DNA from 2 places in the Pseudoxanthomonas sp. Root65 genome. Region 1 is predicted to be linked to the other one. Evidence: riboswitches for the same ligand, from Rfam matches in the RefSeq annotation. Region 1 holds a riboswitch; the other holds the start of a gene.
The links. Region 1 has a riboswitch for cobalamin ahead of ASD77_RS05455 (ribonucleoside-diphosphate reductase subunit alpha). Riboswitches for the same ligand answer to the same signal wherever they lie in the genome.
Positions count from the first base shown of each region.

Region 2: it holds a riboswitch for cobalamin, as region 1 does, so the genes downstream of both, btuB (TonB-dependent vitamin B12 receptor) here and ASD77_RS05455 (ribonucleoside-diphosphate reductase subunit alpha) in region 1, are expected to answer to the same signal.

Region 1 is NZ_LMHA01000001.1:1,233,958-1,248,369, reverse strand. Features, by position in the region: gene ASD77_RS05465 (acyl-CoA thioesterase) at 1-16, opposite strand, end outside; gene ASD77_RS05460 (ribonucleotide-diphosphate reductase subunit beta) at 275-1,294, opposite strand; gene ASD77_RS17675 (DUF2188 domain-containing protein) at 1,395-1,643, opposite strand; gene ASD77_RS05455 (ribonucleoside-diphosphate reductase subunit alpha) at 1,834-4,185, opposite strand; cobalamin riboswitch at 4,458-4,748, opposite strand; gene ASD77_RS05450 (VOC family protein) at 4,911-6,275, opposite strand; gene ASD77_RS05445 (sterol desaturase family protein) at 6,350-7,204, opposite strand; partial or broken gene ASD77_RS18605 (hypothetical protein) at 7,265-7,516, opposite strand; gene ASD77_RS05435 (hypothetical protein) at 7,620-8,144, opposite strand; gene ompR (two-component system response regulator OmpR) at 8,339-9,058, shown strand; gene ASD77_RS05425 (ATP-binding protein) at 9,055-10,320, shown strand; gene ASD77_RS05420 (alpha/beta hydrolase) at 10,347-11,255, shown strand; gene ASD77_RS05415 (NAD-dependent deacylase) at 11,734-12,486, opposite strand; gene zapE (cell division protein ZapE) at 12,490-13,641, opposite strand; gene ASD77_RS05405 (alpha/beta fold hydrolase) at 13,641-14,300, opposite strand.
Region 2 is NZ_LMHA01000001.1:1,711,617-1,726,028, reverse strand. Features, by position in the region: gene bioD (dethiobiotin synthase) at 1-677, opposite strand, end outside; gene ASD77_RS07565 (GAF domain-containing protein) at 797-1,282, shown strand; gene ASD77_RS07560 (TfoX/Sxy family protein) at 1,279-1,650, shown strand; cobalamin riboswitch at 1,860-2,081, shown strand; gene btuB (TonB-dependent vitamin B12 receptor) at 2,207-4,072, shown strand; gene ASD77_RS07550 (hypothetical protein) at 4,090-4,569, opposite strand; gene dinB (DNA polymerase IV) at 4,688-5,758, opposite strand; gene fabA (3-hydroxyacyl-[acyl-carrier-protein] dehydratase FabA) at 5,972-6,487, shown strand; gene fabB (beta-ketoacyl-ACP synthase I) at 6,487-7,695, shown strand; gene ASD77_RS07530 (glycerophosphodiester phosphodiesterase) at 7,702-8,748, opposite strand; gene ASD77_RS07525 (DUF2170 family protein) at 9,024-9,665, shown strand; gene ASD77_RS07520 (PspA/IM30 family protein) at 9,665-10,327, shown strand; gene ASD77_RS07515 (hypothetical protein) at 10,343-10,978, shown strand; gene ASD77_RS07510 (hypothetical protein) at 11,009-12,982, shown strand; gene ASD77_RS07505 (DNA repair ATPase) at 13,070-14,412, shown strand, end outside.

The DNA of each region.
Region 1 (14,412 bases):
TGGCCAGTTCGGTCATGGTGATGCTCCGGTGTGCGTGCTCCCGGCGGCAGCATAGCGCGCCGGGATGTCGGGCCGTCGTGAGGCTCGCGGAGCCCGATGTGGGAGCGACGTGAGTCGCGAACGCAGGAATGAAGAGTCCGGCCAGTCGCTGGGCCAAGGGCACCGCAGCCCTCGTCCTCAACATGGCATGCGACGCTGCAGCACCACGAGGCGCTAATCGCCGCGATCGCGACTTACGTCGCTCCCACATGTGTATCGTCAGCGACCCGATGTCTCAGAACGCGTGGTCGAAGCCCACTTCGCCCTGCACGCCCAGCTGGTAGGCGGAGACGCGGCGCTCGAAGAAGTTGGTCAATTCCTGCACGTCCTGCAGTTCCATGAAAGGCAGCGGATTACGCACGTCGTAGCGCTTGGGCATGCCGAGCTTGGCGAAATGCTGGTCGGCGCAGTGCTGCAGGTACTGCCGCATGTCGCGCGTCGAGATGCCGGCCACGCCGCCGGACAGCACATCCTCCGCGAACTGCACTTCGCACTCGATGGCCTCCTCCAGCATGTCGTAGACCTGCTGCTGCATGCGTTCGTCGAACAGGTCCGGCTCCTCCTCGCGCACGGTGCGTACGCACTCGAACGCGAACTCCATGTGGCAGCTCTCGTCGCGGAACACCCAGTTGGTGCCGCTGGCCAGACCCGGCAGCAGGCCGCGCGAGCGAAAGTAGTACACGTAGGCGAAGGCGGCGAAGAAGAACAGGCCCTCGATGCAGGCGGCGAAGCAGATCTGGTTGAGCAGGAACTGGCGGCGCTGGTCGCGCGTCTCGATCCGCTTCATGTCCTGGATGCTGTCGATCCACTTGAAGCAGAAGTCGGCCTTCTTCTTGATCGCGGGGATGTTCTCGACCGCGGCGAACGCCTTGAAGCGCTCCGACGGGTCGGGCAGGTAGTTGTCCAGCAGGGTCAGGTAGAACTGCACGTGCAGCGCTTCCTCGTACAGCTGGCGCGACAGGTACATGCGCGCTTCCGGCGCGTTGAGGTGCTGGTACAGGTTCAGCACCAGGTTGTTCGAGACGATCGAATCGCCGGTGGCGAAGAACGCGACCAGCCGGTGGATCAGGTGGCGATCGGCCGGCGTCATCTTCGCATGCAGGTCGGTGATGTCGATCTGGAAGTTGATCTCCTCCACCGTCCAGGTGTTCTTGATCGCGTCGCGGTACATGTCATAGAACTGCGGATAGCGCATCGGGCGCAACGTCAGTTCGAAACCAGGGTCGAGCAACATTTGTTTTGGTTGTGCAGACATGTATTGGATCTTCTTCTGTTTTCTTCCAAGTATTGGAAGATTGACTGATGTTTGACTTGGCGAGGTCGGCACGTCCTTGTGCCAAATCGCTTCCCTACTATTAGTGCTCGCGGTCTCGCGGTGGATTCGGATCGTTACCCGGAGAGATGGTGTCCTTGCTTCGGATCCTTCCGTCCACTCCCTTAGTGGTCAACTCACCGCCACCCTGATTGCCGAGCATTTGGCGGGCTGATTGCTCCGCCGCTTTCTGCGTGGAATGAACGCTGGAAGCTCTATCCGAATCATTCCTCTTGTTTGCCCAATTTCCGTCATCTCGGCGGAACACCGTGCGATCTCTACCCTTACTCATGGCTACCTCTGCTGATGAAGTGAGCGCTTGAGCTAAAACTTTGACCGGCTAGCAGCAATTTCACCTATAGAAGGTTATAGTTGCCGTACTTCTTAGCCGAAGTGCCGATCAAAGACATCCCGCTCAAGCTGTTTGGATGTTTTGGTGAAGCAACCAAGGGGCCGACCTGCAAGTCGGCCCCTTTTCTTTTTTACTGGCACGCCTCGCACGCTTCCGGATTTTCCAGCGAGCAGGCGATGGCTTCGGTCGGCGTGTACTCGCGCTGCGGCGCGGTGACCGCTGCGCTGCTGACCGTGGTCTTGGCGATGCGGGTGGCCGGGCGCGAGCGCAGGTAGTAGGTGGTCTTGATGCCCTGTTTCCACGCGTACATGTACATGGACGACATCGCGCCGATGTTCGGGCTTTCCATGAACAGGTTGAGCGAGGCCGACTGGTCGATGAAGGCGCCTCGGCCGGCGGCCATGTCGATCAGCGAACGCATCGGGATTTCCCACGCCGTGCGGTAGATCTGCTGCAGCGCGTCCGGCACCTGCGCCAGGCCCTGTACCGAGCCTTCGGACAGCTTGATCGCATCGCGCGTCTCCGCCGTCCACAGGCCCAGCTTCTTCAGTTCGTCCACCAGGTAGCGGTTGACCTGCAGGAAGTCGCCCGACAGCGTCTCGCGCTTGAACAGGTTGGACACCTGCGGCTCCACGCATTCGTAGCAGCCGGCGATCGAGGCGATGGTCGCGGTCGGCGCGATGGCGATCAGCAGTGAGTTGCGCAAGCCGTGTTCCTTGATGCGCGCGCGCAGCGCATCCCAGCGCTCCACGTTTTCCGGCACCACGTTCCAGGCATCGAACTGCAGTTCGCCGTTCGCCGCACGGGTGTCGGCGAAGGACGGATGGCGACCGCGTTCCTGCGCCAGTTCCACCGACGTCTCCAGCGCGTGGAAGTAGATGGTCTCGGCGATCTTCGCCGACAGCGTGCGCGCCTCGGCGCTGTCGAACGGCAGGCGCAGCTTGAAGAACACATCCTGCAGGCCCATGCAGCCCAGGCCGACCGGGCGCCAGCGCAGGTTGCCGCGGCGCGCGGTCTCGATGGGATAGAAGTTCAGGTCGATCACGCGATCCAGCTGGCGCACGGCCAGACGGACGGTTTCGGCCAGCTTGTCGAAATCGAACCAGACGCGGCCGGTGTCGGGGTCGCTGTCGAAATGGCGGGCCAGGTTGATCGAGCCGAGGTTGCACACCGCTGTTTCCTCGGCCGAGGTGACCTCGAGGATCTCGGTGCACAGGTTCGACAGGTGGATCACGTTGCCGGCGCGCAGGGTCTGGTTGCTGGCGGCGTTGCACTTGTCCTTGAACGTCATCCAGCCGTTGCCGGTCTCGGCCAGCGTGCGCATCATGCGGCCGTACAGCTTGCGGGCGGAGATGGTCTTCATCGCCTTGCCCTGCGTCTCGGCCTGCGTATACGCCAGCTCGAACGCGGCGCCGTACAGGTCGGTCAGCTCCGGCACCACGCGAGGATCGAACAGCGACCAGTCCTGGTCCGCTTCGACGCGTTTCATGAACAGGTCCGGCACCCAGTTGGCGAGGTTGAGGTTGTGCGTGCGGCGCGCTTCGTCGCCGGTGTTGTCGCGCAGCTCCAGGAAGTCCTCGATGTCGGCGTGCCAGGTTTCCAGGTACACGCAGGCCGCGCCTTTGCGCTTGCCGCCCTGGTTGACCGCCGCGACCGAGGAATCCAGCGTCTTCAGCCACGGCACGATGCCGTTGCTGTGGCCGTTGGTGGACTTGATCAGCGACCCGCGCGAACGCACGCGCGTATAGCTCACGCCGATGCCGCCGCTGAATTTGCTCAGCTGGGCGATGTCGCCGTACTTGGCATAGATCGATTCCAGCGTGTCCTGCGGCGAATCCAGCAGGAAGCACGAGGACAGCTGCTCGTGCGTAGTGCCGCTGTTGAACAGCGTGGGCGAGCTGGGCAGGTAGTCCAGATTGCCCATGCGGCGGTACAGCGCCAGCGCTTCCGGCACGTCCTCGCTCAGCGCGCAGGCGATGCGCAGGAAGAACTGCTGCGGCGTCTCGATCACCTTGCGGGTGTGCGGGTGGCGCAGCAGGTAGCGGTCGTACAGCGTGCGCAGGCCGAAGTAGTCGAAGTGCAGGTCCAGCGAGGCATCCAGCGCGTCGTTGAGCTTGCGCGCGTTGGTCTGCACGAAGTTCAGCAGGCGGTCGTTGATCAGGCCGACCTCGTGGCCGCGCGTCACCGACTGCGAGAACGCATGGATCTCCTGGCCGGTGACTTCCTTGGTGATGTAGCCGGCCAGCAGGCGTGCGGCCAGGCGGCTGTATTCGGGTTCCTCGCCGGTCAGCAGCGCGGCGGTGCGGATCGACAGTTCGTCCAGTTCGCGCGTGCTGGCGCCGTCGTACAGGCCGGAGATGGTGCGCGTGGCCACGCGCATCGGGTCGATGGCGTGCAGGCCTTCGCAGTTGCGCTGCACCGCGCGCACGATCTTGTTGAGGTCCACCGGCTCGCGGCCGCCATTGCGCTTGGTCACGCTCATCGCAGTGGCGGTGGGCGGCGGGGTCAGGGCGAACGCGTCCTTCTGGGACGGGGTGGTGCCGGCGTCGGCGACGACGGGGTCGGTCTGGGTCACGAGAGTCCTCCATGCGTGGTGCACGCGGCGGCCCGTCCCTCGCAGGGCTGCGCAAGGCCGGATGGAGGATCACAGTGGGGAAGCGGCGTCGCAGGAGACGCGACCACGCAGACGGACTGCGGGCGCCCTGCTTCGCCAGCCATCTCCCCCCGGAGAATCCGCGGCCGGCACCGCGCGGTGTGCATCGCGCGGCTGTCGGCAGGTCTTCGGACTCATGGGCTTGGGGCGAGGAGTGAGGGAAGAGGAGTGAGCGGAAGCCCCGTCCGGCTTCTCCTCACTCCTCACTTCTCCCCACTCACTCCTGCTCCACCTACATCCGCCGCTTCCCAAGGCATGGCGCCTCAGTGCTGGTGGCGGGGTCGTTCCCAATTACCGCTGCGGGGCAGTGCCGGAGTGGCGCGAACGCGTCACCGGCTTCCCTTTTCATCCGGAGGCTAGCCACCACCGGAACCGACGGCCACAAGATAGTGGGGGTGTCGGGAAGCGTCAACACCAAATGTTGTGTGGAACCGCGGATGTCGGTGCGAAGCGGGTTTCACGGATTCCAGCGGGGTAGAAGTGAGCGGGCAGGAGTGAGGAGTGAGGAAAAGCGCCTTTGCTCACTCCTCACTCCTACCCACTCACTCCTGCCGTCACGCGCGCAACGCGGTGATCGACGCGTCCTGCGCCCGCTGGTACAGCGCAAACGGGTCATGGATCGCCTTGCCCAGCGCGGCCTCGAACGCGTCCTGGTTGGCATGCGCGTCGTAGGCGCGCTGTTCGCCGCCGCCGAGGTTGGACTGGAAGATGCCCGCCGCGCTGACCGGCAGGAAGTCCTCGTAGACGATGGGATCGGCGGTGGCATGGCCGCCATCGACCAGCGCGTCAGGCGTCATCGCCGCGCGCTCGGCGGCCGGCAGTGCGGCACCCGCATCCGTCAGGCGATAACGGAAGTAGCCCAGGCCTTCGCGGCGCAGCGTGTCTTCGTCATCCGGAAACGCCGCGAACGTCTCGGCCAGCCGCTGCGGATAGTCCGCCGCGGTGTTGCCTGCCCCGCCGGCCTGGCGCACCTGCGCCAGCAGACGGTCGTAGAGTTCGCGACCGGCCGGCGTCAGCGCCATGCCGCGCTGTTCGATCTCGCCGAAGCGCGCGCTGTGGCTGCCGGGCACCAGCGTGCCGTTGGCATCGGGGAAGGCGACTTCCTCTTCCAGCGCCTTGAAGCTGGTCTGCCGCAGCAGGATGGGCACCGCGCGGCGCGGCGGGCCTTCGATCAGCGCCTTGGCCTGCAGGCCACGCGCCAGCATCGCCGCCTGCGCGGCGTCGATGTCCAGCGTGCGCGGGGTCAGGTGGTTGATGTGCGGGCCGCGGAAGCTGACCACGTCGGCGACCAGCCGGTGCAGACCGTGCAGCGCGCGGTAGGTCTCCCGCGGCACGGTCGCATCGCCATGCCAGCGGAACGTTTCCAGTACTTCCGCGACAAAGCGCTGCGCATCGGCCTCGTCCAGGCCGCCGTCGCGTTCGGCCTGCGCCTCCAGCGCGCGCGCGCCGGCGGTGAAGATGTCGCGCTTGGCCAGGATCGCTTCCGCTTCCGCGCCCAGCGCGGCATCGGCGATCAATTCCAGCCGCAGCAGTGAGGTGAAGATGCGGAACGGGTTGGCGGCCAGCGCCTCCTCGCTCAGCGGACGGAAGGCGGTGGCGTGCACCGGCACGCCGGCTACGGTCAGGTCGTAGTAGCCCACCGGGTGCATGCCCATCAGCGCGAACACGCGGCCCAGCATCGCCAGTTCGGCCGGCGTGCCGACGCGGATCGCGCCATGGCGCTCCAGGTCCAGCCGTTCGGTCTCGCCGCCACGCTGCAGGCGCTCGGCTAGCGCGGGATCGCGGCGCAGCGTCTCGGCGTTGATGTCGCCGACCAGTTCGATCAGATCGCCGTACAGCGGTACCTCGGCGCGGTACATGTCGGACATGGCCTGGGCGAACAGGCTGCGGATGCGGTCGGGCGTAACGAAAGCGGTCATGGGACTCGATGGACGGGCGGCGTGGGGCCGCGAGGGGCGCGTATTGTCGCCGGCCGCGCCGGCCCGGGCCACTCTCAACCCTTCGGACGACCGTCGTCCGTGCCGCCGGGTACATACCCGGGCGGGCCGAACAGGGTCATGCCCACCTGCCGCAGGCCACGCGCGCGCCGCAGGTCGCGCAGCAGCTTCACCCACGCGTGGAAGGCGATCTTCACCGGGTTGTAGCTGCGCACCGGATCCACCAGTCCGTAGCGGATCGGAACGCCGGGGCGTTCCTCGCGGCAGGTATCGAACAGGCGGTCGAACACGATCAGCACGCCGCCGTAGTTGCAGTCCAGGTACTCGGGATTGCTGGCGTGGTGCACGCGGTGGTGCGCCGGCGTGTTGAACACGAACTCGATGGGGCGTGGCAGGCGCGGCACCAGTTCCGTGTGCAGCCAGTACTGGTACAGCAGGTTCAGCGCCAGCGCGCCGACCACGTACGGCACCGGGAAGCCCAGCCAGACCAGTGGGCCGAAGAACACTGCCGCGCCGGTCAGCTTGCCGGTCCAGCCGAGGCGGTACGCCGTGGACAGGTTGTACTGCTCGGCCGAGTGATGCACCGAATGGTTCAGCCAGAACCAGCGCACGCGATGATCGGCCCGGTGCATCCCGTAGTAGCAGAACTCCTGGCCCAGGAAGAGCGCCAGCCAGTGCCACGGCTGGTCCATCGCGATCGTGGTCAGGCGGAACTCCCAGATCGCGAACAGCAGCACGCCGACAATGCCGCCATGGATCAGCAGGCCCGTCAGGGCGCGGCCGGCGGCGTCGCCGAAGGACGCCCAGTACGCCTTCCAGTCGTAGCGCACGCCGCGCCGTACGAGGCACGCGGCTTCCACCGCCGCGATCAGCGCGAACAGCAGCAGTGGCAGGCCGACGAAAGCACGCATGCCCTCCATGGCGCGGCCTTACCGCCCACGCCGCTCGGCCAGCTTTTGGCCTGCTGCGCGCATTTCGTCGGGTGAAAGCCTGCCGTCGCCGTTCGTATCCAGGGTGTCGAACCGCTTGGCGATGCGCGGCAGCTTCGCTTCGGCCTCGGCCTTGTCGATCAGGCCGTCGCCATTGGCGTCGGCGGCCTTCAGGCGTTCCTGCAACGTGGCTTTCTGCTCATCGGTCAGCGTGCGCTGCTGTGCGTGGGCGGGCGCCACCAGCGAAAACACGGACAGGACGGTGGCGAAGGGAAGCAGGACGGTTCGGGACATGGCGTTCTCCAGAAAGTGAAGGAAGGTGCAGGCGCGACAGGTGGGAGGGCGTCCATGCGGCATAGGGGGTGCCTGCCGTCGCGCCTGCGGAAAGGAGCGGTCGTCAGTGGCCGCGCGGGCAGGCGATGGTTTCGCCGCCGGCGTTGGTGCAGGTGCCGGTGTGCGAAACCGTGCCGCCGGACACCGTCGTGCTGCCGGTGTAGCCGTTGCCGCTCGCGCCGGTGGCGGTGGTGCTGCGTGCACCGGTCACGTTGCCGTCCGCGTCGCGGCTGATGCCGCCGCTGGTGCTGGCGGTCCCGCCGTTCGGTCCGTTGGCGTAGGCGCTGCCCTGGCGACCGGCGCTGCCGTCGGCGTTGCGGTAGGCGCTGCGGTCGTAGCCGGCATTGCCGCCGTTCGCGCCGCTGATGGCGCCGCTGCGCGCGGCGCTCGCATTGCCCTGGCCGTCGGCCTGCCAGCTGCGCTGGCGCTGGCTGTCATAGCGCGCATTGCTGCGCTCGACCGCCACGTTGCCACCCTGCGCGGTGCGCTGCACGGCGCGGCTGCGCTCGCGGGCTTCGGCGTGGGCGGCGAACAGGGTGGTGGCGCAGAGGGCGAAGGCGGTGGCGATCAGGAACGGGGTCTTGCTCATGGCGGAATCCTCGTCGGAGTGTGGGATGGCCGCACAGGGGAAGCGGCGGCAGGACCACGGTAGGGCGGGCAACGCCGGCAGGTGTGTCGCGGTTGACAGCAGATGTGTCTGCGGGCGGCGCGGGAAACATCTGCTTACAAAGGGGCCGCCGGCGGGGTTTGCCGGCCGTCGCGGCGGCGGGCGATAGTGGCTCCATGGAAGACGCCCTGCCCCGTGTACTGCTGGTCGACGACGACGTGCGGCTGCGCGAGCTGCTGCAGCGCTACCTGCAGTCGCAGGGCTTCGACGTGCGCGGCGTGGGCGATGGCGTGCAGCTGCGGCAGGCGCTGGACCGCGGCCACTTCGACCTGATCGTGCTGGACCTGATGCTCCCCGGCGAGAACGGCCTGGACATCTGCCGCCGCCTGCGTGGCCAGGGCGACGCCACGCCCATCGTCATGCTCACGGCGAAGGGCGACGAGATCGACCGCATCGTCGGGCTGGAGATCGGCGCCGACGACTACGTGCCCAAGCCGGTCAATCCGCGCGAACTGTTGGCGCGCATCCGCTCGGTGCTGCGGCGCACGCGTCCAACGCCCGGCGCACCGCAGGCTGACGGTGGCGAGGTGGTGTTCGGACCGTTCACCCTCGACCTCGGGCGGCGCGAACTCACCCGCGACGGCGCGCTGCTGCGGCTCACCAGCGGCGAGTTCGCCGTGCTGGCGGTGCTGCTGCGGCATCCGCGCCAGCCGCTGAGCCGCGATCGCCTGATGAGCCTGGCCCGCGGCCGCGAACACGAAGCCTTCGAGCGCAGCATGGATGTGACCGTTGCCAGGCTGCGCCGCCTGCTGGAAGAAGACCCGCGCCAGCCGCGCCTGATCCAGACCGTCTGGGGCGTGGGTTATGTGTTCGTGCCGCCGGAGGCCGCGGCATGAGGTCGCCGCTGCCGCGCAGCGTGTTCGGCCAACTGGTGCTGGTGATCGCGCTGGTGCTGATCGGCGCGGGCGTGCTGATGCTGCTATTGGGGCGCGAACTGGCCACGCGGCCGGCGGCGGACCAGTTGCTGCGCGCGATGCAGGGGTTCGCCGCCGTCGTCGAAGCGCTCGATCAACACCAGCCGCATGCGCGCACCGTCGAGCAGCTGCGTGAGGCCGGGCTGGAGGTACGCAGCACGCCGCCGGCCGACGCCCGACCGCGCTTCGCGCCGTTGCTGCGGGAACTGCGCGAACAGGCGGCGGACACGCTGGGCAGCGGGCGCGAGCTGCGGATGGAAGCCGGTCGCGGATTGCGGGTGATCTGGCTGAAACCGGCCACGCGCGAACCGCTGTGGGTGTCGTTCGCCTACGAGCGCCCGGGTACCGGCATGCGCCGGTTCTCGGTGTTCATGCTGATCGGCTGCGTGGTGCTCGTGTGGCTGGCCGCGGCGTACTTCGCCCGTCGCCTGGTGCAGCCGCTGCGCCAGCTCGCCGCGGCCGCGCCGACCATCGTGCGCGGCGATGCGCCACCGCCGGTGCATGCGCGTGGCCCGCGTGAGGTCGCCGACCTGGCGCAGGCGCTGGGCGATGCCAGCCGCGATGTCCGTGCCGCGGCGGATGAGCGCGCGCTGCTGCTCGCGGGCATCTCGCACGATCTGCGCACGCCCTTGACGCGCCTGCAGTTCGCGCTGGAGATGGTCCCCGATACCGATCCGGACCTGACCCGCAGCATGCATCGCGACATCGCCGAGATGGACGCCATCCTCGGCCAGTTCATCGCCTTCGCACGCGACGGGCGCGACGAAGGCAGCGAGACCGTCGACCTGGCCGCGATCTGCCGCCATGCCGTGGCCGCGTCCACGAAGGACTGGCGGGTGCAACTTCCCGACCACGCGCTGCTGCCCGGCAAGCCGATGGCGCTGTTGCGTGCGGTGGAAAACCTGCTGGTCAACGCCGAGCGGCATGGTGCGTTGCCGTTGTCGCTGCAGCTGTGGGCCGAAGGACCGGCCTGGGTGGTCGAGGTCGCCGATGGCGGCACCGGCCTGTCCGCTGAAGCTGCCGAACGTGCACGCCAGCCCTTCGTCCACGACCAGGCGCAGGGCGGCAGCGGCCTGGGTCTGCCGATCGTCGAGCGCGTGGCCCGCCAGCACGGCGGCGAGCTGCGGCTGCTGCCGAACACGCCGCACGGCCTGCGTGCGCAACTGGTGTTGCGCGCCGTCTGAACCGGATGTCCCCCCGAGGTGATGCGATGAAGATGCTGTTCCGAGCCGGCCTGCTCGCCGTCGGCCTGACCGTGATGCTGCCGCCGCTGGCGGCGCAGACCTTCCGCGAACGCCTGCAGCAGGCGCGCGAGGCCTCGCGCCAGCCCGCCGCACGTGCGCCGACGCTCCCTGCAGGCGCAAGCGCGCTGCGCGATGTCGCCTACGGCGACGATCCGCGCCAGCGCTTCGACGTCTACCTGCCGGCGCAACCGCGCAATGCGCCGATCCTGCTCTTCGTCCATGGCGGCGGCTGGGCCAACGGCAACAAGGACAATCCCGGCGTGGTCGAGAACAAGGCCGCGTACTGGCTGCCGAAGGGCTACATCCTGGTGTCCACCAACTACCGCATGCGGCCCGACACCGCGCCCTTGGATCAGGCGCGCGATGTTGCCCGCGCGCTGGCCGACGTACAGCGACGCGCACCGGAGTGGAACGGCGATGCATCGCGCGTGCTGCTGATGGGCCACTCCGCCGGCGCGCATCTCGCAGCGCTGGTCGGCGCCTCGTCCGCGCTGTGGCGCGAGGCCGGCGCCAAGGAGCCGCGCGGCGTGGTGTCGCTGGACAGCGGCGCGCTGGATGTCCCGCTGACGATGGAGAACCCCCCGCTGCGGCGCCTCTACGACACCGCCTTCGGCAGGAACCCAACCGACTGGGTCGCCGCCTCGCCGTACCACCAGCTCACGCGCGACGCGGTGTCGATGCTGTTCGTCTGCTCCTCACGCCGCAGGGACGCCTGTCCGCAGGGCCGCGCGATGGTGGAGAAGGCGAGGACGCTGGGCGTGGCGATGGAGGTGCTGCCGCAGGATCTCTCGCACGCCGAAGTGAATCGCGAGCTCGGGTTGCCGTCCGACTACACGAAAGCAGTGGATGCGTTCGTGCGACGCTACCTGCAGTAACCAACGCATCTTTGTGGGAGCGACGTGAGTCGCGATGGGCCATCGGTAACGCCTCATCGCGACTCACGTCGCTCCCACGCCCGCTTTGATCGCGCATCTTCGATTCCAAGCGCTCCTCCGCTGCGCGGAAGAAGGGGAAGCGCTCAATGCATGATCCGAACGGCGCTGAGGAGCTCTTGCAAGTACGCATGGACGTTCGCCTTCGCGCATCGAAATGAGCGTCCGCTCGAATCAAGGCTGCGCCGCTAAGCAGGGCCGTATCGAGGGCGCTGTCAGGCCTTGGCAAAGGGTGAACTCCCCTCTCCCTGCGTCAGCGGGGAGAGGGTGCCGAGGGCGGGTGAGGGGCGAACGGAGTCGCGTTGCTTGTGCGCCGCTACCGTCGCACCAGGCATGACGGTGAACCTCAGAGCTACGTATCCACCCACACCGTGCTCGCCCTCTTGCGCATCCCGCTGAACAACGCGGTGGGTTTGCATCCCTAGCGGGCCAACAAAGGCAACGCCACTGCCGCCGTCGCGCGCCACACATGGTCGGCGTCCGCGGACAACGCGGTCGGTTCCGGATTGATCTCGATGACGATGGCGCCCTGACGTCGTGCGACAGCGGGCAACCCCGCCGCCGGATACACCAGTCCCGAGGTACCCACCACCAGCATCAGCGTGCAGCGCGTCGCGGCTTCCGTGGCGGCGTCCCACGCATCGTCCGGCAGCGCTTCGCCGAACCACACCACGCCCGGGCGGATGCGGTCGCCGCAGGTGACGCACCGCATCGGTTCGACCCGCTGCATCCCGTCCACGTAATCGTCGAGCGGGCCGTCATGCGCGCGCCCGCAGGCGAAGCAGCGCAGGGCGAACAGGCTGCCGTGCACGTGCGCGTCGACGACGCTGCCGGCGCGCTCGTGCAGGTCGTCCACGTTCTGGGTGACCAGCGACAGCGGGATGCGCTGCGCGAGATCGGCCAGTGCGCGGTGCCCCGCATTCGGTTGTGCATCACGAACCAACTGCATCCGCCAGCGGTACCAGCCCCACACGAGCGCAGGATCCTCGCGCCACGCCTCGGCGGTCGCCAGCCGCATCGGGTCGAAGCGCGACCACAGGCTGTCGTGGGTGCCGCGGAAGGTGGGGATGCCGCTTTCGGCCGACATGCCGGCGCCGGTTAGCACGCAGACTTTGCCACCCTCGTCGATGGTCCGCTGCAGTGCGTCGGCGATCGCGGCGGGTACGCGCTGCATGGCTCAGGCCTTGTGCGGCGTGGCCAGGTACTCGGCGCTCTGCATCTCGATCAGGCGCGACGCCGTGCGCTCGAACGCGCCCTGCAGCCGCGTGCCGTCGTACAGCGCGGTCGGCGCGGCGGCGGCAGTGCAGACCAGGTTGACGTGGCGGTCGTACAGCTCGTCGATCAGGTTGACGAAGCGGCGCGCCGCGTCCTCGTTCATGCGGTCGAACGTCGGAATGCCGCCCAGCAACACGGTGTTGAACTCGTGCGCGACCTCGATGTAGTCCGTCGTCCCGCGCGGTCCCTCGCACAACGCGGCGAAATCGAACCACGCGATGCTCTTGCCGCGGCCGCGCACCGGGATCTTGCGGCTGTCGATCTCGATATTGCCGCCGTGCGCCGCTTCGCCACCGCTGAGTTCGCGCCAGCGCATCGCCAGCCAGTCGTCGGCCGCGCCGTCCAGCGGTGTGCGGTAGACCGGCGAGCGGGTGAGCGCGCGCAGGCGGTAATCCTCCTGCCCGTCCGAGCGCAGCACCACGCAGTGCTGCTGCAGCAGCTCGATGGCCGGCAGGAAGCCCGCGCGTTGCAGGCCGTCCTTGTACAGGTTCTCCGGCGCGGTGTTCGACGTGGTCACCAGCGCGATGCCCTCGGCGAACATGCGTTCCAGCAGCCGCGCCAGCAGCATCGCATCGCCGATGTCGGTGACGAAGAATTCGTCCAGCACCAGCACGCGCAGCTTGCCGCGCGCCTCGCGCACGATCTTCGCCAGCGGATCGCTCTCGCCCGCATGCAGGCGCAGGCGCTCGTGCACGCCGCGCATGAAGCGGTGGAAGTGCGTGCGGTACTTGCCGCCGCCTTCGCCATGCGCCTTGTTCTGCGACACCGAATAGGTGGGCAGCGGCAGGTTGTCGTAGAACAGGTCCACCAGGAAGGTCTTGCCGCGTCCCACCTCGCCCCAGTAGTACAGGCCCTTCACCGTTTCCGGCGGCTTGCCAAACAACCGGCCGAACAGGCCAGGCGTGCCGTCGTCCGCCAGCAGCGCCGCGTGGATGCGGTCCAGCTCCGCCAGCGCCGGATGCTGCGCGGGATCGTCCTGCCACTGGCCCTGCGCAGCGCCGCGCGCGTACACCTGCGACGGCGTCGGCGCCGTGCTGTTCGCTTCGTCCGCCATCACGCCGGCACGTAGCCTTTCATCGCGTGCTTGATGGCGCCGCGCAGGTCCATCAGCTTGCGGTGGAAGAAGTGGCTGGTCTCCGGCATGCGGATCAGTTCCGGCGGCTGCTTCAGGCTGTCGATCCAGTCATAGACCGCCTGCGGTTCGACGATCTCGTCCTGCTCGCCCTGGATCACCAGCCACGGACAGGTCGGTGCGGTGATCGCGGCGAAATCCCAGCGGCCGGCGGGCGGGGCGATCGACAGCAGCGCATCGGGCTGCAGCGATTCAGTCGCGCGCAGCGACACGTAGGCGCCGAAGCTGAAGCCGGCCAGCCACAGCTGCGTGCCGGGCCGTTGTTCGCGCACCCACTGCACCACCGCGCGCAGGTCGTCCACTTCGCCATCGCCATGGTCGAACAGGCCGCCCGATGCGCCCGTGCCGCGGAAGTTGAAGCGCACCGTCACCGCGCCAAGCTCGCGCAGGCTGCGCGCGGCCATCACCACGACCTTGTTGTGCATCGTGCCGCCTTCGGTGGGCAGCGGATGGCAGACCACGGCGGTCAGCGGCGCGACCGGCTCACCGTCTTCCGGCCAGTCGACATGCGCTTCCAGCGGGCCGTCGGGACCGTCGAGGGTGATCGGGGCGGACGCGGTGGGGAAGGCGGGATGGGTCATGGCGACATGATAAGCCCTGGGTGCGAAAGAGAATGTCGGCCCCCACGTTCCGTCATTCCGGCGGCTCGCAACAGCCGAACGGCGGGTCATCCCGCGATGGTTACCCATGGAG
Region 2 (14,412 bases), 480 kb from region 1:
TAGGGCACCGATAGGTGTGCGGCCTGCACGCGCGCATCAACGTCCGGCGCATACGGCAGCCTGCCCCAGCACGGCACCGGCAGGCGCGCTGACAGCAGCGCGAAGTTCTCGTCGCGGCGTTCCATGTCCGGATCGACCTCGTTGGCGATCCAGCCGACCAGGCGCGCGCCGTCGTCCTGGATCGCCCGCGCGCTGAGCCGCGCGTGGTTGATGCAGCCCAGCCGCATGCCCACCACCAGCACTACCGGCAGACGAAGTTCCTGCACCAGATGGCGCTGGTCCAGCGTGGCGGTCAGCGGCGCCGCCCAGCCGCCGACGCCTTCGACCAGCACTAGGTCGGCCAGCGGATGCAGGCGCTCGAACGCGGACACCAGCACGCCGAGCTGCACATCCACGCCCGCCTCGCGCGCGGCGATCTCCGGCGCCAGCGGCGCCGACAACGCGTACGGATTGAGGTCGTCGTAGGGCGGTACCGGATCGCTCGCCGCCTGCAGGGCCAGCGCATCGTCGTTGCGCCAGCCATCCGGCGTCGCCACGCATCCGCTGGCGACCGGCTTCATGCCGACCGCACGCATTCCGCGCGCGCGGAAGGCATGCAGCAGCGCGGTGCTGGCGACGGTCTTGCCGACGCCGGTATCGGTGCCGGTGACGAACAGGCGGTCCATGGCGCGGTCCATCACGATCCTGCGACGGCGATGCCGCCCACGTGTCCAGTCGCTGCGGCGTTCGGGTAATGCGTAGTCATGCCCGCGATGATATCCGGCCCCCACCGTAGCGGCGGAGTAGAATCGGCCCCATGTCATTCGCCTCGCAAACGCTCACCGGCAGCAAGCCGGAACAATACGCACAGCTGGCCGAGCAGGCCCGCGCCCTGCTGGCAGGCGAACCGGACCGGATCGCCAATGCCGCCAACCTGGCCGCGCTGCTGTACCACGCCCTGCCCGACTTCAACTGGGCGGGCTTCTATTTCTTCGATGGCCGGGAATTGGTGGTCGGTCCGTTTCAGGGCTTACCAGCCTGCGTGCGGATCCCGTTGGACAAGGGGGTCTGCGGAGCCGCCGCACGCACCCGCCAGACCCAGCGCGTGGACGATGTGGAGGCCTTCCCGGGCCATATCGCCTGCGATTCCGCATCGCGCTCGGAACTGGTGGTACCGCTGGTGAAAGGGGACGAACTGGTCGGCGTGCTCGATCTGGACAGTCCCCGCCTGGCGCGCTTCGATGCCGACGACCAGGCGGGCATGGAACGCATCGCCGCCATCTTCGTGGATTCGCTGACATGACAGGCACCAAGCTGCGCAACATCGGCCCCAAGTCCGCCGCCTGGCTGCGCCAGGTCGGCCTGCGCACGCAGGAGGACCTGGAGGGCGTGGGCGCGGTGGAAGCCTTCATCCGGGTCAAGCGCGCGGGCTTCCGCCCCAGTCTCAACCTGCTCTACGCGCTGGAAGGCGCCCTGCTGGACTGCCATTGGCAACAGCTGCCGGAGGACCGCCGCGCCGAACTGCTGGTGGCCTACGACGCGGCCGCCGCGCTGCTGCCACCGCCGCGTGGCCGGCCCGCTGCCGGCCCGGTGACCACCACGCACACCGAGCGCGAAGAGGACACGGGCCCCTCGCTCAACCTGTTCGATTCGCGCGGCGGGGACGACTGACTCCGATGTAGCGTCGAGCTTGCTCGACGCCGCGCACCGTCCCCTCCCGGAAAGCAGCAGAGCAAGCTCCACTCCACGCATTGCCTCACGGCAGCAGCTCCTCGCAATACCGCCCCACGTAGCGTCGAGCTTGCTAGACGCAGCACACCTTCTGTCGCTGAAAGCAGCGGAGCACGCGCCGCTCTACGTCGCGGACGGAGGCTTCCCGTATACTGCGCGCGCTTTCAGGTGACCCGCGGCGTCCGCGTCCGGGTTGAAACGGGAAGCCGGTGACCCGCGCAGGCGGCATTCCGGCGCTGCCCCCGCAACGGTAGGCGAAGACAACCGCGGCATCGGCCACTGTGCGACTTATGCATGGGAAGGCGCCCCGGCAGCGTGCATCGTGCACGCCTTCGCAAGCCCGGAGACCGGCCCGGAAGTCCACTGGTTGCGATGCGGAGGGCGTCGCGGCGTGCCGCGCCGCCGCTCGTCTGCCGCGCTGTCCGCAACGTTTCCCTCTCTGTCGCAACTCCACGCCGAAAAATGCGCGCGGGGCGCGCGATGGAGTTCGAATCCGATGTACAGCCGTCATTCCCTTTCCCTTCTTGCCGCCGCGGTCGCGCTGGCCCTGCCGTTCGCTGCGCAGGCGCAGGACGCCACCGAGCTGGACGAAGTCGTCGTCACCGGCACGCGCACGGACATTCCGCTGCAGGACAGCCTGGTGCCCGCGCAGGTCATCACCCGCGAGGACATCGAGCGCAGCCAGGCCCGTTCGCTCGTCGATGTGCTGAAGGGGCGCGCCGGCGTCGGCTTCAGCAATCAGGGCGGCCTGGGCAAGCTGACCACCCTCAACCTGCGCGGCACCGAGTCCGACCAGGTGCTGGTGCTGGTCGACGGCATCCGCATCGGCTCGGCGACCGCCGGCCTGGCGTCTTTCCAGGATCTGCCGGTCGACCAGATCGAGCGCATCGAGATCGTGCGCGGTCCGCGCTCCAGCCTGTACGGCTCGGAAGCGATCGGTGGCGTGATCCAGATCTTCACCCGTCGTGGCGGCAAGGGCCTGTCGCGCGAGCTGCGCATCGGCGGCGGCAGCCACCACCTGCGCGAAGCCAGCGGCGGTTTCGCTTACGGCGGCGAGCGTGGCTGGATCGGCGCGAATGCGGCGTACCAGGAAACGGACGGCATCAACGCCTGCCGCGGTTCCGGCACGCTGTTCCAGGGCTGCTTCACCGATGAGCCCGACGACGACGGTTACCGCAACGTCTCGCTCAACGTGCGCGGCGGCTACCGGTTCACCGACACGCTGACGCTGGAAGGCCACGCGCTGAATGCCGATGCTTTCAACGAATTCGACGGCAGTAGCTTCAGCGGCAACGAGGCCGACAACGTGCAGCGGGTGCTGGGCGGCAAGCTGACCTGGAAGCCCTCCACGCGGACCACGCTCACCACCCAGCTCGGCCGCGCTTCGGACGAGTCGGACAACCACTTCGCCGACGCCGCCACCGGCACGCGCACCTACGTCAGCACCTTCGATACGCGTCGCGACAACGCCTCGATCCAGGGCGACGTCGCGATCGGCGAACAGCATCTCCTGACCGCCGGCGCCGACTGGCTGCGCGACGAGATCACCAGCACCACGCCCTTCACCGTGGACACGCGCGACAACACCGGCGCCTTCGTCGAGTACCAGGGCCGCTTCGGTGCGCATCGCCTGCAGGCGAGCGTGCGCAACGACGACAACGAACAGTTCGGCAACCACGCCACCGGCACGCTCGGCTGGGGCATGGACCTGGCCCGCGGCTTCAAGCTGACCGCCAGCGCCGGCACCGGTTTCAAGGCGCCCACCTTCAACGACCTGTACTACCCCGGCTTCAGCAATCCCGATCTGGAACCGGAAGAGTCGCGCAGCCTCAACCTGGGCGTGGCGCAATACGGCGACGACTGGAACTGGACCTTCAACGTGTACGACACGCGTGTGGACGAGCTGATCGGCTACGACAGCAGCTTCAACATCGTCAACATCGAGGAAGCCCGCATCCGGGGCGCCGAACTGACCGGCGCGGTGACGCTGGCCGGCTTCGACCTGAATGCCGAGCTCAGCCACACCGATCCGCGCAACCGCACCGCCGGGGTCACGCACGACAACCTGCTGCCGCGTCGTGCCCGCAATACCGCACGCATCGATGTGGACCGCGCGTTCGGCGACTTCCGCATCGGCCTGACCGCCAACGGCGCCAGCCACCGCTACGACAACGTCGCCAACAGCGTCCGCCTGGCGGGTTACGGCACGCTGGACCTGCGACTGGAGTACGCCATCACCGAGGAATGGTCGGTGCAGGCGCGCGCCAGCAACGTGTTCGACCGCCAGTACGAAACGATCGCCTGGTACAACCAGCCCGGTCGCGAGTACGGCCTGAGCCTGCGTTACCGCGCGCGCGACTGATCGCGCAGGCGATCCTGTCAGTGGACCCTGCGCGCGCCGTGCAGGGTCCACGCATCGGTGAACCGTTCACCGCGGATGCCGCGCAGCGCCGCGACCAGGTGGTGATAGCTGTCCGCCAGTTGCGCGAACAGCTCCGCATAGCCGCTGCGTCCGCTATCGGCCACGCCCTGGTAGGCGCCGCGTCCCAGGTCGATGAAGTAGTCCACGCTGACCCGTCGGCGCTGCGCCAGCGCGGGAAACAGGCCGGCGATCAGCAGGCAGCGATCGCCCACGTCGCGCAGCGCGTCGGCGCGCGCGCTGCCCACGCGCAACTGCGCATCCAGCCACTCCAGCGCCTGCGTGCGCGCCAGCAGGTGTCCGTCGCGCTGGTGCCGCAGCAGCACGAAGACCAGGTAACTCTCCTGCGCTTCGTCCAGCGTCTGTCCACAGCGCGCGCAGGCCTCGCGCACCAGCGACTGCCACAGTTCGGCGGCCGCGCCTTGTCGGATCGCTTCCATCGTCTGCCTCCCCCGGTTGACGGCACGAGCCTACCGCCGTGCACGGAGGCGTGCTGGCAGGGACGTGGGACGAGTGCCAGCGGCGCCGACCAACGCCACAGCGACGCCGTGACCGCGATCAAGCGCAGCTATCGAACAGCCCCGGCTGCGTCGCCATCTCGTCCCGGTCGCGGAATCCCGACAGGCCCACGCCGACCAGACGGTAGCGGGTGGCGGGTGGCAGATCGATGCGCTCACGGAGCGCCAGCGCGATGGCGATGAACTCCTGCGCCGACGCCGGCGGCGACTCCGGCGTGAAGCTGCGCGTGAGGATGCGGAACTGCGACGTCTTCAGCTTCAGCACCACCGTGCGGCCGACACGCTCGGTCTTGCGGCTGGCCTGCCAGGCCTTTTCCGCGATGCGGACGATGTGCGGCTCCAGTTCGGACAACAGCAGGTCGCTGGCGAAGGTGTCCTCGGATGAGATCGACTGCACCGGCTGGTCGGGTTCCACCGGCCGCTCGTCGATGCCGCGCGCGCGCCGGTACAGGCCGCCGCCGAAGCTACCGTAACGCGCTTCCAGTTCATGCTGCGGATACGCGCGCAGGTCGCCGACCGTACGGATGCCGTCGGCGTTGAGCCTGCCCTGCATCACCTTGCCCACGCCGGGAATGCGCTCGACCGGCAGCGGCGTCAGAAACGCTTCCACCTGGTGAGGACGCAGCACGAACTGTCCATCGGGCTTGCGCCAGTCCGAGGCGATCTTTGCCAGAAACTTGTTCGGCGCCACCCCGGCCGATGCCGTGAGCTGCGTCTCTTCGCGGATCTGCGCACGGATAGTCTCGGCCACGGCGGTGGCCGTCGGCAGGTCGGACTTCGGCGTGGTGACGTCGAGATAGGCCTCGTCCAGCGACAGCGGTTCGACCAGGTCGGTGTGGCGCAGGAAGATCTCGCGCACCTGCCGCGACACCGCCTTGTAGCGCGCGAAGTCCGGCGGCACGAACACCGCCTGCGGGCACAGCCGCTCCGCGCGCACCGCCGGCATCGCCGAGCGCACGCCGAACACGCGCGCCTCGTACGATGCCGCGCAGACCACCGAACGCTCGCCGCGCCACGCCACCACCACCGGTCGTCCGCGCAGCGACGGATCGTCGCGCTGCTCCACCGACGCGTAGAAGGCGTCCATGTCGATATGGATGATCTTGCGCATCACGCGATGATATCGGCCGCCGTACGCGATCGCATGGAGGCATCTTCAAACGATACGGTTGCGTGTGGACTTGCGGAAAGAACGCGCGAAACCCTTGCCGCAATTGCGTCGCGCCGATGGTACGGCGGCGTATGGAAAAAACCGGTTGATCTGCATCAAGACAAGCGTATGCACATGTGTGCATTATTTGCGCTTCGCAGAATGGACGACGCAATGAACGCCCCCGCTTCCTTCTCGCGCGAACAGCTGCTGGCCAGCGCGCGCGGTGAACTGTTCGGCCCCGACAGCGGCCGCCTGCCCAACGACCCGATGCTGATGTTCGACCGCATCACCGAGATCCGCGAGGACGGTGGCGCGCACGGCAAGGGCATGGTGCGCGCCGAACTCGACATCCATCCGGACCTGTGGTTCTTCCAGTGCCACTTCCTCGGCGACCCGGTGATGCCGGGCTGCCTGGGCCTGGATGCGATGTGGCAGCTGACCGGCTTTTTCCTCACCTGGCTGGGCGCGCCCGGTCGCGGTCGCGCGCTGGGCTCGGGTGAAGTGAAGTTCACCGGCCAGGTGCTGCCGACCGCCAAGCGCGTCAGCTACGAGATCGACATCAGCCGCGTGATCAACCGCAAGCTGGTACTGGCGGTGGCCGACGGCCACATGCTGGTCGACGGCCGCGAGATCTACACCGCACGCGATCTGCGCGTGGGCCTGTTCACCTCGACGGAGAACTTCTGATGCGCCGCGTCGTCATCACCGGCCTGGGCATCACCTCCTGCCTGGGCAACGATGCGGACACCGTGTCGGCCGCGCTGCGCGAAGGCCGCTCGGGCATCCGCCACATTCCGCAGTACGCCGAACTCGGTTTCCGCAGCCAGGTCGGTGGCGCGCCGGAGATCGACCTGGAGGCGCAGATCGACCGCAAGCAGAAGCGCTTCATGGGCGACGCTGCCGCGTTCGCGCATGTCGCGCTGCGCGACGCCATCGCCGATGCCGGCCTGGACGAGACGCTGGTCAGCCAGCCGCGTACCGGCCTGATCGCCGGCTCCGGCGGTGGTTCAGCCGAATGGCAGATCGAGGCCGCCGACCTGCTGCGCGCGCGCGGCATCCGCAAGGTCGGCCCGTACATGGTGCCGCGCACGATGTGCTCGACCGTGTCGGCCACGCTCGCCACCGCGTTCAAGATCAAGGGCGTCAGCTATTCGATCTCGGCTGCATGCGCGACCTCCGCGCATTGCATCGGCGCGGCGGCGGATCTGATCCGCGCCGGCCGCCAGGACATCATGTTCGCCGGCGGCGGCGAGGAACTGCACTGGGCGTTGACGATGATGTTCGATGCCATGGGCGCGCTGTCGAGCAAGCGCAACGACGATCCCGCCCATGCCTCACGGCCGTACGATGCCGACCGCGACGGCTTCGTCATTGCCGGTGGTGGCGGCATGCTGGTGCTGGAGGACTACGAGCACGCGGTGAAACGCGGCGCGCGCATCCACGCCGAGTTGCTGGGCTATGGCGTGACCTCCGACGGCGCCGACATGGTGGCCCCGTCCGGCGAAGGTGCCGTGCGCTGCATGCGGATGGCGCTGGAAGGCGTCACCGCGCCGCTGGACTACCTCAACACGCACGGCACGTCGACGCCGCTGGGCGACGTGATCGAACTGGAAGCGATCCGCAACGCACTCGGCGACGCGCTGCCGCCGATCTCGTCGACCAAGGCGCTGTCGGGCCACTCGCTCGGCGCCGCCAGCGTGCACGAGGCCATCTACTGCCTGCTGATGATGCGCGACGGCTTCATCGCCGGCTCGGCCAACATCGAGACGCTGGCCGAGGACGCCGCGAGCTTCCCCATCGTGCAGACCAGCCGCGATGCGAGGCTCGACACGGTGATGTCCAACAGCTTCGGCTTCGGCGGCACCAACGCCAGCCTGGTGTTCGGCCGGGTCTGACCCGGCTCAGCGCGCGTCCACCGCGCGCCGACCCAGCGCCGGATCGTCGGTGAAGAACCCGCCGATCCCCAGCGCGAGATGGGTACGGATCTCGGCGAGCGATCCCGCCTCGCTGCGCGTGCGCGGATCGTCGCCTTCGCGCAGCGCCGCCGGCAGGAAGTGGTTCTCCGGCCGGAACGTGTACGGCCACACCTGCAGACCCACCGTGCGCGCATCCGCCATCAGCGCTGTCGGCGCCTCCCACGTGCCGTCTTCCGCCACCGGGATCAGCAGGCGCGTCCAGGGACCGATGATCTCGGCATAGCCGGCGATGTCCTGCAGTCCCGCCGCCGTCATCAGGTCGGCATAGCGGGTCGGCTTTCCCGCGGCCAGCGCATCGCCCGGTTGCGCGTCCGCCGGACCCAGCAACTGCAGCAGGCGGATGTTCCGCTGCGACGGCCCCAGGCGCGCGCGCAATGCGCGCAGGTTGGCCTGCTCGAACGACTGGATCACCACCGGCGCCGCGCGCGTGTAGGCGTGCGCCGCCAACGTATCAAGCAGACGCTCCTCCATCGGCAGGCCGATGCGCTGGAAGTGGCTGGGATGCTTGAGCTCGGGAATCAGGCCGAGGGTGCGCCCGCTGCGTGCGGCGTGGTCGGCCACCAGCGCGATGATCTCGTCCAGCGTCGCGATCCCGTAGCGGCCATCGTGCGCGGTGCCGCGCAGTTCCGGCAGGCGTTCGCGTGCGCGCAGGGTCTTCAGTTCCGCCAGGGTGAAGTCTTCGGTGAACCAGCCGTCGAACACCTCGCCGTCGATCACCTGCCGGCGCTTGCGGGCAGCGAACGCGGGCCGCTGCGCGACGTCGGTGGTGCCGCCGATCTCGTTCTCGTGGCGCGCCACCAGCACGCCATCGCGGGTAGCGACCAGGTCCGGCTCGATGTAGTCGGCACCGGCATCGATCGCACGCGCGTACGCGGCCAGGGTGTGCTCCGGCAGATGCGCACTGTCGCCGCGGTGGGCGATGACGAGCGGCTTCTCCGGCACGTCGCCTGACCGCGCGGGCAGTACCGACATCACGGCCATCAGCAGAAGGAACAGGCGGGCGAACGGCATGGACATATCCTCATGAAGGCCAGCATGCCACGGCCGGCGGCGGGCCCGGAAAGCACGAAGCCCGGCTTCCGCCAGGCTCCGGTGCAACGCGGGAGGAGAGAGGTGCCTCGTTGCAGGGCGCAGTTTGCATGCCGCCTGTTACAGGCCTGCGACAGCTCCACTCCGGCCACGACGCCGGCAGCGCCATCACGCCATGCCGCTTGACAGCATTACATGTAAGAACTAAGTTCCATTTCATGACAGCTCCGCGCCCTGCGATCAAGGCCTCCACGTTGCATGTCCGCAACTATCGGGAGCGCATGCGCGAACAGGGCCTGGTCAAGAAGGACGTGTGGATCCGGCCGGAGTACGCCGAGGAGCTGGCCGCCATCGAGAAGTCGATGCGCGACGCCGAGCGCGACGCCGGCATCCCCTACCTGCCCACGCAGCCCGCCGAGGCCGGCTGGACCGTCGCCGCCATCCGCCATGCATTGCAGCAGGCCAGCACCGTGCGCGACGGCCTGATCAGCCTGGAGACCATCGAGGGCGCGGAACCCAGCCTGCATCTGGTGATGCACGAATACGGCGACCTGTCGGTGTTCCTGGCCGTAGGTGGCGAGCAGATCCTGGTGGAGGCCTACCTGTGGCCGGTGGAGGACGTGGTCGATCCGGCCGCCTTCAATGCGCATGTGCTCAGCACGCACGTGTTGCTGCCGCTCTCGACGATCGGGATGCAGCGCATCGGCGGCGTCGCCGGCTACACCATGTTCGGCGCGCTCGATACGCACTCCAGCCTGGCCAACGTCATGTTCGAGATCGAGACGCTGGCCGAGAACGTCATCAGCGCCACCGACGCCTACCGGCCCTTCCTGCGCACGACGACGCGGAGGAAGGCCTGATGCCCGACACGCTGAAGACGCTGTTCAAGCGGATCCAGGAAGGCATGGAAGGACTTGCCGGCGCCGTGATGGGCGACCGTGCCGAGCGTCTGCTCGACGAGGAGATCCGCGCCGTCGACGATGCCCTGCACGGCGCGCGCGGCGAACACACGGCGGCGAAGGCGCGCCGCATCGCCAGCGAGCAGCACCAGGCGGCGCTGGCCGCGCGGATCGGCGAGATGGAAGCCAAGGTCGAAGCCGCCCTGCGCCAGAGTCGCGCCACGCAGGCGCGCAAGGCCGCGGACGAGGTCGTCCAGCTCCAGGCCGAACGCCGCCAGCGCGCGGCGGAAAGCCAGCAACTCGCCACGCAGGAACGCCAGTTCGCGCATGTCGTGGAGCAACTGGAAGGGCGCCTGCGCCGGCTCAAGCACCAGTTGGACATCCTGCGCGCCTCGAACAGCCTGCAGCGGGCACAGGCGACCGTGGCGCGTCGGCAGCCCGGCGACCTGCTGTATCCGGAGCCGGCGTTCGCGTCTGCCGCGCGGATGAAACAGCGTCGCGCGCCCACGCCGTCAAGCAGCGCCACCGGCGAGGGGAAGAGCAAGAAGCATGCCGCCGATCCCGCACAGGCCGTGCTGGACCGCGCCCGCAAGCGCATCACGTCGTCCGCGCGCAAGCGCTGAACCAAGGGAGCCACCATGACCGAGTTCCTGAACACCGCCCTGACCTTTCCGACGCTGGTCTACAGCGTGCTGCTCGCGTTCTGCACGGTGTACTGGCTGCTGGCGGCCACGGGCATCGTCGATCTCGACACGGTCGACGGCTGGCTGACCACCGACGGCGACACCGCCGAACCCAACGTGGTCGCCGGCATGCTGGCCAAGCTCGGGCTGTCCGGCGTGCCGATGATGCTGGTGCTCACGATCCTGTCGTTCTTCGGCTGGCTGATCACCTACTTCGTGCACCTGTTCCTGCTGCAGCACCTGCCCGACAGCCTGCGCTGGATCGCCGGCGCCGGCACCCTCATCGCCGCGCTGCTGCCCGGCGCGCTGGTGACCTCGCTGCTGCTGCGTCCGCTGGCCGCCGTGATCGCGCGCCTGCGACCGCCGGTGCCGCCATCGGTCCTGGGTCGCGCTGGCGCCGTGATTTCGCCTTATGCCGATGCGGGCACGGGACGCGCCCACTTCGACGACGGCGGCGCCGGCCTGATCCTGCAGGTCCGCACGCTACCGGGCGAACGCCTGTCGCGCGGCGACCGCGTCGTGCTGATCGAGCATCTAGAAAGCGACAACACCTACCGCGTCATGTCCGAAACCGCCTTCCACCAGCAGTAAGCACCCGCGCCGTCTACAAGGAGTTCTGCAATGAGCACTGCCACCATCCTTCCCTTCGCCATCGGCCTGGTTGTCCTGCTGGTGCTGGGATTCGGTTTCATCGGCATCTTCAAGGCCTTCTACAAGAAGGTCGAACAGGGCACCGCCCTCATCGTCAACGACATGAGCGCGCAGCCCAAAGTGCACTTCACCGGCGCGCTGATCATCCCGGTGCTGTACAAGGCCGAGCTGATGAAGATCAGCCTGATCACCCTGCAGGTGGACCGCCGCGGCAAGGAAGGCCTGGTCTGCAAGGACAACATGCGCGCCGACATCGCGGTGGCGTTCTACCTGCGCGTCAACGAGACGCCCGGCGACGTGCTGCGCGTGGCCAAGGCCATCGGCGCCGACCGCGCGTCGGACAAGCACGCCGTGGACGAACTGTTCAACGCCAAGTTCTCCGAGGCGCTGAAGACGGTCGGCAAGAAGTTCGACTTCACCGAACTGTTCGACAAGCGCCAGGCGTTCCGCGACGAGATCGTCGCCGTCATCGGCCAAGACCTCAACGGCTACGTGCTGGAAGACGTCGCCATCGACTACCTGGAGCAGACGCCCAAGCACCTGCTCGACCCCAGCAACATCCTGGACGCCGAAGGCATCCGCAAGATCACCGAGCTGACCGCGCGCCAGAACGTGCAGACCAACGAGTTGGAGCAGAACGAGAAGCTGGCGATCACCAAGAAGAATACCGAGGCCCGCGAGGCCCTGCTTGCGCTGGAGCGCCAGCAGGCCGAGGCCGAGGCGCGCCAGCAGCGTGAGGTCGAGACCGTGCGCGCCCGTGAAGCGGCCGAGACCGCCAAGGTGATCGAGGAACAGCGCCAAGTGTCCGAGCGCGCGCGCCTGGAGACCGAGGAGCAGATCAAGATCCGCGAACAGGAACAGCTGCGCCAGGTCGAAGTGGCCGAGCAGAACCGCCGCCGTGCGGTGGCCATCGAACTCGAACGCGTCGCCCGCGCCGAGCAGCTCGAACGCGTCAACACCGACAAGGAAGTGCAGATGCAGCAGGTCGACCGCGACAAGGTGGTCGAGCAGGGCCGCATGGAAGTGGCCAACGTCGTGCGCGAGCGTACCCAGATCGAGCAGACGGTCGCCGTCGCCGAAGAGAAGATCAAGGAGACCCGCGAAATCGCCGAAGCCGACCGCGCCAAGCAGGTGACCGTGCTGGCCGCCGAGGCCGCCGCGCAGGAAACGCTGGTCAAGGACGTCAAGGCCGCCGAAGCCGCCGAGCAGGCCGCCCGCCACCGCGCGGTCGAGATGACCGTGCTGGCCGACGCCGAACTGCAGGCCGCCGGCAAGCAGGCCGAAGCCAAGCGCGTGCTGGCCGACGGCGTGCGCGCCGAGAGCGCCGCGCCCGGTCTGGCCGAGGCACAGGTGCGCGAAGCCAACGCCGTGGCCATGGAGAAGACCGGCCTGGCCGAGGCCCGCGTGCTGGAAGCCAAGGCCGATGCGACCTACAAGCAGGGCAACGCCGATGCGCGCGTGCTCAACGAACGCCTGACGGCCGAAGCCGATGGCACGCAGAAGCTGGGCCAGGCCAACGCCAGCGCCACCCAGGCGATGGGCGATGCCGAAGCCAGCAACATCGCCAAGAAGATGTCCGCCGAAGCCGAGGGCCTGACCTCGAAGTTCGACGCGATGGGCAAGATGAGCCCGGATGCGCGCAGCCACGAGGAGTTCCGCATGCTGCTGGAAACCCAGCTGCGCCAGTTGCTGGCGTCGATCGATGCGGGCAAGGCGATCTCGCGCGAGAACGCCGAGGTGCTGGCCGGCGCGCTGAAGAACGCCAACATCGAGCTGATCGGCGGCGACGGCGGCGTGTTCAATGCGCTGACCAAGGGCATCTCGCTGGGCAAGGCGCTGGAAGGCATCGTGGGCGAAAGCCCGATCGCCTCGCAGCTGCTGGGTCGGCTGGCGGGTGCCGGCCTGCCGGCGCCGGGACGCCCGGCCGAAGCGACCGACGCCTGACGCGCCACGCCTGAACCGTGCCGGCGGCTCCGTCCGCCGGCTCCGATTTCCGCATCGACCGCCCAGGACGGGCGAGGATGAGGCCTGATGTCCGTGACACCGAACGCAGAAGCTCCTTCCACCGACGCCCAGGTCGATCAGGCGGTCGCCCAGGGCGGCGCCTACGACGTGCTGCGCCGGCGCCTCGACGAGCAGGGCTTGCGCCTGCGCGGCGTCGTGGAAACGCTCAACACGCGCCGCCTGCAGGAGTTCGGCGACAGCCGGATGGAGGCCATCGGCCGACTGCGCATCCGCACCGAACACAATTCCGTGGGGCGCGACATCGTGCAGGTCGGCGACCTGCTGCTGTTCGGCTTCAACGTCTACATGGGCCTGAAGGCGACCACTTCGGTCGCCGACGTGTTCGGCATCCATCGCCTGGTCGAGACCGGCGAAGGCTACGACGTGGCGCCGGTCGACATCGCCGCCAGCTTCCTCGCCGACGGCGCCTTCCAGCGCGACTTCAACGAGCTGTACAGCTACTACAAGGACGCGCGCCTGCTGCAGCTGATCGTCCGCGACGGCCGCCTGCTGATGGCGTTCCAGATCGGCCTGAAGAACACCGACGTGCGCGTGTTCCGCTGGACGCTGACCGCCGACGGCGAGGTGAACTACCTGGATGCGCGCGGCGAGCGCGACATCGTGCTGCCGCCGCCTTTCGATTTCGAGTGGACGCGGGCGACCAAGGACATGGAAGTCAGCGGCCGCCATCCGCACCTGAACATCCTCGACACCCTGTTCGTCGAGACCATCGGCGGCGACCTCACTCTGAAGGTGGAGAACAATACCGAGAGCGGCGCCGGCGTCTACAGCGAACCGGTCGAGGACCGGACGCAGTCGCTGGACGATGCGCAGATCGAGTTCGCGCGCGTCGGCTCGCTGATCCTGCTGAAGGTGCTGCCTTACCGCGAAAGCGCCTGGCGCGGACTGGTCTACAACACCCAGACCGGCAAGGTGACGCGGCTGGACGCCATCGTGCAGGCCTGCATCCAGCTGCCCGAAGACCACGGCATCATCTTCCCCGGCGGCTACTACCTGCAGAACGGCGAACACAAGGCGTTCGATGCCGCCGTGCAGGACATGCAGTACAAGCGCACGATCCGCTCGCCGAACGGCGAAGACGTCATGTACGTGTTCTACGAGCGCGAGACCGGCCAGGCCGCGCTGCTGGTCTACAACCTGGTGCAGCGCCGCCTGCAGCCGCCCGTGCTGGCGCACGGCTACGCGCGCCTGCACGACGGACGGATGGTGCTGTTCCGCGCCGAGAACGACGACCCGACCCGCGTCCACCAGATGCAGCTCTGGCAGACGCCGTTCAGTTCGGACGAGTTCGCCGCGGCGCGACCGGCCGGCACCTCGTTCATGGCCAGGCTGGGCAATGCCGAACTGGT